DNA from 2 places in the Planococcus maritimus genome. Region 2 is predicted to be linked to the other one. Evidence: riboswitches for the same ligand, from Rfam matches in the RefSeq annotation. Region 2 holds a riboswitch; the other holds the start of a gene.
The links. A riboswitch is a leader RNA that binds a small molecule or an ion and turns the genes downstream of it on or off. The one in region 2 is predicted to bind FMN.
Positions count from the first base shown of each region.

Region 1: it holds a riboswitch for FMN, as region 2 does, so the genes downstream of both, BBI11_RS09430 (ECF transporter S component) here and ribD (bifunctional diaminohydroxyphosphoribosylaminopyrimidine deaminase/5-amino-6-(5-phosphoribosylamino)uracil reductase RibD) in region 2, are expected to answer to the same signal.

Region 1 covers NZ_CP016538.2:1,864,127-1,867,671, reverse strand. Annotated here, with positions in the region: gene BBI11_RS09435 (hypothetical protein) at 1-962, shown strand, start outside; FMN riboswitch at 1,045-1,180, shown strand; gene BBI11_RS09430 (ECF transporter S component) at 1,327-1,908, shown strand; gene BBI11_RS09425 (ferredoxin) at 1,967-2,218, opposite strand; gene BBI11_RS09420 (YpbB family protein) at 2,325-3,350, shown strand; gene BBI11_RS09415 (RecQ family ATP-dependent DNA helicase) at 3,347-3,545, shown strand, end outside.
Region 2 covers NZ_CP016538.2:409,762-413,306, reverse strand. Annotated here, with positions in the region: gene BBI11_RS02210 (bifunctional 3,4-dihydroxy-2-butanone-4-phosphate synthase/GTP cyclohydrolase II) at 1-154, opposite strand, end outside; gene ribE (riboflavin synthase) at 167-802, opposite strand; gene ribD (bifunctional diaminohydroxyphosphoribosylaminopyrimidine deaminase/5-amino-6-(5-phosphoribosylamino)uracil reductase RibD) at 808-1,890, opposite strand; FMN riboswitch at 1,990-2,120, opposite strand; FMN riboswitch at 2,229-2,359, opposite strand; gene BBI11_RS02195 (TIGR04104 family putative zinc finger protein) at 2,470-2,769, opposite strand; gene BBI11_RS02190 (ring-cleaving dioxygenase) at 2,919-3,545, opposite strand, start outside.

The DNA.
Region 1 (3,545 bases), 1.5 Mb from region 2:
TGCAGCAAAATGGAAACGACTCTAGCAGCAGCGAGACTGAAAGTGACGATGCAGAATCGATGATGACAGCAGATGAGGCTCAAACAGAACAAACGGAACAATCCATTGATGAGCCTGAAGAGGCAGCCAGTATGGTTATAGAAGAACCGGAAGCCTTGCGTACAGCAGTGTATGAACAAGACCTAGCAGACGCTCAAATCCTCCGAATCGGCCTGGCTCAAAGAGGTTACGTAGTGCCGGTGAGTTTTATCATTCCAAAACAATCCGTTGATGAGACAGAACCGACTTCGCTCGAATTGTATGAAGCATTTGCGGAACAAATCGACGAATCAAAATTGGGCTTTGATGAGTATCATCCATATGAGGGAATCTTGCAGCAAGACGGTGCGATTATCAGCCATTTCCTCCCAGAGAATCATAATTATGACCAAGGATCGGCTGCTACCTTGCTGTATCTTCACAGTTTAGAAGAAACCTTCTTCGGCGAGGAGGAAATTCGCGTACTAAATGTCTCGGGAGAACCTGCGCAATTAGCACACGTGGGAATGGTTGAACCAATTCTTCCGGGAGTTCAAGGCCAAAGTTATTATTTGATCGCTTCGTCTACAGAAGACTGGTATTTGGCTCCATCTTACGGCTTGTCTGAAGCGAGCGTTGAAGATGCGCTCATCGCGCTTCAGCAAGCACCGAATGATGATTATCGTTCACCGGTACCGGATGGCATCGAATACGATGTGGACATGAATGGCACAAATGCCCTCGTGACATTCGAAGAGACCTTAGACCTTGAGTCACTAGAGGGAATAGAGGCGATGCGCTTAATCGAAAGCCTGGCGCTTACTGCACAGTCTTACGATGCCTCGCTGACAATAGTCAATACGGTCCAGTCCGAGTGGTCAGGCTTCGATTTTTCCGAAGAACTTGAATTGCCGGTTTCGCCCAACCGCATGGACTGGCCATAAAAATAAAAAGACAGCAATGTAAGCACTATGGTTTACATTGCTGTCTTTTTTTTATAAACTTAACTTGTATAAAAAAATATCGATTCATCTTCGGGGCAGGGTGCAATTCCCTACCGGCGGTAATTGGACGTTTCGGTCCATCAGCCCGCGAGCCGTAAAAAGCAGGATTTGGTGAAATTCCAAAGCCGACAGTATAGTCTGGATGGGAGAAGGTGAAGGTACGGACGCATGCCGTTTTTATATGGCGGACCGTTTATTTCAGTGTGCCTGACTCTCCCTTAAGTGATTATTACTTAAGGGATTTTTTGTGGCAACATGCGTTTCGAACCTTTCTTCTGGTGAATCACGACAAGGAGAGAGGAACATGAAGAACAAAAAATTGCAATCGATGATTGTCATCGGTATGCTGAGCAGCATCTCATTTGTGTTGATGCTATTCAATTTTCCACTGCCGGCCTTGCCTGCATTTTTGAAAGTGGATTTCAGTGATGTGCCTGCGCTGATAGCAGCGATCACGATGGGACCAGTTGCTGGTGTTTTAGTAGCATTCTTTAAAAACGTATTGGACTGGATCTTTTCAGGGAGTCCGACTGGTGTGCCTGTAGGGCATATGGCGAACTTTGCGACGAGCCTATTGTTCATTTTGCCGGTCTATGCGATCTATCGCAAAGTATCTACTAAAAAAGGAATCGCATTCGGCTTGGTGATCGGTACATTTTCTATGGCCATCGGCATGAGTTTGTTGAATTACTTCGTTTTCCTGCCGATGTATACGTATTTCCTCAACATGCCTGAACAAACAGGCAATGCCTTGTATACAACGATTGTGCTCGGCATCTTGCCGTTTAACTTGATCAAAGGTCTTGCGCTTACGACGGTTATTTTATTGATCTTCGGCAGCATGCATACCTGGATTGAAAAACAACGTTCCTATTATTTATCATAAAAAAAAGCGGTTGGAAGATTCATCTTCCAACCGCTTTTTCTATTGATCCATACGCTAATCAGTCTTCGTATTTAAGTGGATCTCCTTCAAATGCCTCGTCTGCCACCTTGATGGAATCGGTCGGGCATCCTTCAAATGCGTCTTCCATATCTTCCATTAGCTCATCTGGCACTTGTTCAGTCCCCGTGTTATCATCAAGAATAACGAAGGCGATGCCCTCATCATCATAATCGTAAATGTCTGGTGCTGCTGCTCCGCAAGCTCCGCATGCGATACACGTATCTTTATCAACAATGGTATATTTAGCCATTCTAGTTCCTCTCCTTTATCTCCGAACAAGTTCAGTTATACTATCGTGTTTATTCTATAGATGTTTTATATTTTTTTCAACCCAAAACCGCCGGGAGGTTTATTCAGTGCGATTCGATGAAGTCGTTTTAGCAATCATGAAAGCGGTAGACGGTCAACGGACCGTTTCTTCCCCTTATCATTTAATTAAAGGAAAGAAATCAGGTCAAACGATTCAAGACATCGGCTATTTCGGCCTGCATCCTTATTTTGCCGTGCTTCCGAAACTGGACAAAAAAGACTACCTGGACTCTATTGAGAGGCTGCAGGCGCAAGGGCTATTGGTGCCGGATGACAATAGCATTCAGCTTCATCAATCTGCCATCGACTTAAAATTGCCGACTACACCATTAAATGGCTGGAAATACAGGGGCAATGAGAGGCGTTTTTTTTCGCGTTTATCTTTGATAGTGCAAACAATGTCCAATTTTATGCAAGACCATAAACGTTTTGATCCGGTGGTGACAGATGAAGCGGTGCAGTCCTGGACCAAGTCTTATTTACACCGAATCGATTTTCGTTCACCGGAGGTCCAAGCCGTTTTCAAGCTTCAAATTGAAGTCAGCTTGGCGTTAGCAAAGACTGACGAAATGCATAAAGATATTTTGATGGCGCGACTGTCTGGGTATGGGGTCGGTGGGCTTACTTGGGACCAACTGGCAGCAAAACATCACCGACTGCCAATTGATATGAAAATTGCAGCAGTCGCAGCTTTACATGCTTGGCTAGATGTCCTAGAAGGCATGGAATACCCATTGTTAACAGGACTACTCGAAGGCATCGTGCAGAAATCCGCTTTGACGGAATCGGCTAAGCGAACACAAAACCTATACGAACGTGGATTCTCACTGAGCCAAATAGCAGAACTCAGGCAATTGAAGACCAGCACAATTGAAGACCATTTCGTTGAGTTGGCGATGAATGACCCGGCCTTTAGCCCAGCTTCATTTATGGATGACGAGTTATTTGAATCGATCCGTCGAATCAGCAAAGAAATGAAGACAATGCGCCTGCGGGATATTAAAGAGCGCTTGCCGGACGCGAGTTATTTCCAAATCCGCCTTGCATTGGCAGTGAGAGGAGAAGCTATATGAATCTTGAAAAATTGCTATATGAGGCATATGGCTATACAGAGTTCCGCCCTGGCCAAAAACAAGTGATTGAACAAGTGTTGTCTGGACGCGATGTTTTGGCGCTGTTGCCGACTGGAATGGGCAAATCCCTATGTTATCAATTGCCCGGAAAAGTGCTGCCAGGAGCTATCGTCATCGTCTCGCCGCTGTTATCGC
Region 2 (3,545 bases):
GGCCGTGCGTTGCCATAAAGTTGATGTTTTCAGGCGTCGCATGCTCCGCGAGACAAACAAAATCGCCTTCATTTTCCCTGGACTCGTCATCTACTAGAATCACAACTTTTCCTGCCTGCAAATCCTTTACTGCTTCTTCGATTGTATTTCGCATCGGTTTGCTCCTTTAAAATCCGTGGCGCCGCAAATACTCGGCGTTCATCGGTTGTTTTGGCGCATGCTCCATAAAACGCTGCACGTATTTCCCGAACATATCGGTTTCGAGATTGACCGAATCGCCTACTTTTTTGCTACCTAAAGTCGTTTCCCCTGCTGTATGGGGGATGAGCGAAACGGTCAAATGGTTTTCGCTGAGCTCGAAAATCGTCAAACTGACGCCATCGATCGCGACAGACCCTTTGACAATAGACTGTGCAAGCAATTCAGCGGGTGCTGCTATATCGATATACAATGCATTTTCCTGAGGGCGCTTGCGCAAGATTTTGCCGACCCCGTCGATATGGCCAGCGACAAGATGCCCACCAAAACGGCCGTTCGCCGCCATCGCCCGCTCGAGGTTGACGGGGCTAGAGGTACTTAATGACGAAAGTGTGGTACCGTGAAAGGTTTCCGGCATGACATCCACCGTAAATCGGCCATTCGACATTGAAGTCACGGTTAAGCACACGCCTTCTACTGAAATGCTGTCGCCGATTTTTGTTTCTTCTAAGACGACATGCGCACGTATCGTCATTTCCATACTGGACGCGCCGCGTTTAATGCCCGCGAGCTGTCCCTTTTCTTCGATAATGCCTGTAAACATGTGTGTCACTCCTTTAAGGTGGAGATGATCTTCAGATCCGTTCCGATTCGTTCAACTTTCTGCGTCTCCAAGCGGACGCCGTTCGACGCTGAACTGGCGTGCAGATCACCGAATACGGAAACCGTTCCTTCGTCGCCGAGAATGATTGGCGCGATATACGTTGCGATTTCATCTACTTGACCGCTTTGCAAGAAAGCGGTGTTGATTTTTTGGCCGCCTTCCACCAGTACCGATAAAACTTTGCGCGCAGCAAGCACTTCCAATGCTGAGGCAATGTCTACATCGGGCGTATCCAGCTGCAGGATTTCGACGTGCTCTGGAAAAGCTCCGCGGCTATCGATATCCACCCCTGATCCAACAATAATCCAAGTAGGGGCATCAGGTACTTGAATAACGTGGCTCTCTATCGGGATACGTAAATGGCGATCCAATACGACACGGATCGGCTGCCTCGGGGAGTCGGCAAACCGATTGGTCAAGCGGGGGTTGTCGAGTGCGACAGTCTGTGCACCGACCAAAATGGCGTCGTGCAGCAAGCGCAGTTTATGAACGTCTTGCTGAACATCCGGCCCTGTAATTTTTTCCGAACGGCCACCGGTTACCGCGATTTTGCCGTCTAAGGTAATGGCGTGTTTCAATGTCACAAAAGGCCGATTCTTGCGGATATAGGTAAAGAACATTCGGTTCAACTCCGCCGCTTGCTGTTCGCAAACGCCGGTCTCTACGATCACCCCGGCGGCTTCAAGCTTTTGAATGCCTTGGCCTGAGACGAGGGGGTTCGGGTCCAGCACCGCGACGACGACACGGCGGATGCCGGCACGAATAATCGCATCCGCGCAAGGGCCTGTCCGGCCATGATGGCTGCAAGGCTCCAATGTCACATACAAATCTGCGCCTTGCGCTTCACCGCCTGCCATATTCAGCGCATGGATTTCTGCATGGGGCTGCCCCGCTTTCAGATGCGCGCCCATGCCGATAATCCGGCCCTCTTTGACAATGACCGACCCGACAAGCGGATTAGGCGAAGTCTGTCCGGCGGCTGATTGCGCCAAATCCAAAGCTTGCTTCATGATTTGCTGATCATCCACTTGATCACGCCTTTCACAACATAATAAAAACCCATTGATAAACCAATGGGTTAGAAGACAATAGGAAATAGAACTATAGATTGCTCTATAATTTCCGTGTTCTTCCTTCTCCCATCCAGACTTTAACTGTCGGCTTTGGACTTGCACCAAATCCTGCCCCGAAAGGCTCACGGGCTTCGGATTGCTCCGTTACCGTCGATTGGGAATTTCACCCGACCCCGAAGGAATACTATTCAGTTGATCATCCACAGTATGCAAAAAAGGCCCCTTTCATAAAAGAAAGGGGGCCTTGAAAGTGCATATCAAAGAAACCTAAGCGATTGCTAGTAGGCTGTTTGACGGTTCTTCTCCCATCCAGACTTTAACTGTCGGCTTTGGACTTGCACCAAATCCTGCCCCGAAAGGCTCACGGGCTTCGGATTGCTCCGTTACCGTCGATTGGGAATTTCACCCGACCCCGAAGAACGCTATAGATGATTATCTGTAAGTTTAGCGCAAGCATCATGTGCTGTCCAGAAAAGAATCCCTATCTGAGGGGCTTTGGTTCATTTCCCAGTGAAACACTAGACAAAGGACTATTCACCACATCGGCCCGCGTTCGTCTGTCAATTCGATCAAAAACGGAAAGATGCCCAGAACCACTAGGAAAGTTGCGAGGAATAAGGCAAGGGAAGCGAACGGCTCAATGCCAAAAGCGACGGAAATGAACATGAGAAGAGGCGCAATAAAGACAAACAAACTTGTCTTTTTACGTGCTTTTACCGTTAAGAATTGATCTTGCCTGCAAGATGGGCAAGTCAAGCTATCCCCGAGTGTGACCAGTCGGCAAACACACTGCACCCAAGTCCATGTCGTTCCGCAATTTTGGCATTTCGGCATCGTTCTTCTCCCCTTTTCGCGTGTTATTTATACATACGAAGAGAAGTGGGATAAGTTCCCAAAATTGTCCCATTATTTCAGATTTTTGGCCACTCGCCCTTTTTTCACATAAAAAAGCACTGCCCCGTATGAGCAGCGCCGAATATTTCTTATAGGTATTCTTTTTCGATGGCTTTTATACTGCGCACAGTATCGATCGGGCGCACGCTGGATTCAATCTGTTCTCGTTTCGGCTCCAAAAATGGCGGCAGCGACAGTTTCTCGCCCAGTGTTTCGTATGGCTCATCACCCATAAAGCCGGGGCCATCCGTTGCCCATTCAAACAATAATCCAGGAGCGACTCGTGCATACAATGATTCAAAGAAGAAACGGTCGACATAGCCGGACGTTGAGAATCCAATTTTCTGCATATGGCTGATCCATTCATCCAATGCTTTTCGGTCCGCTACGCGGAAGGCAGCATGGTGGACCGTACCGAAGCCTTGTTGGCCGGCTGGTAAATCGGCGTTATGTTCGACAATCACTTGCGCTCCGTTGCCGCCTTCACCCATTTCGAACAAATGTAGCGGCCCTTCTTCAGCGATTTCACGCATATGCATCGCTTTCTCCAATACCTCTTTCAAATAATCGAAGCGCTCAATGCGAATATGAATTGGGCCGAGGCCAGTGATGGCAAATTCGAGCGGGACCGGGCCATCTTGCCACGGTGTGCCAGACTCTATCCCTGTATTATGTTCGTCTGATACGAGCATATACTGTTGGTCATCAAAGTCGGC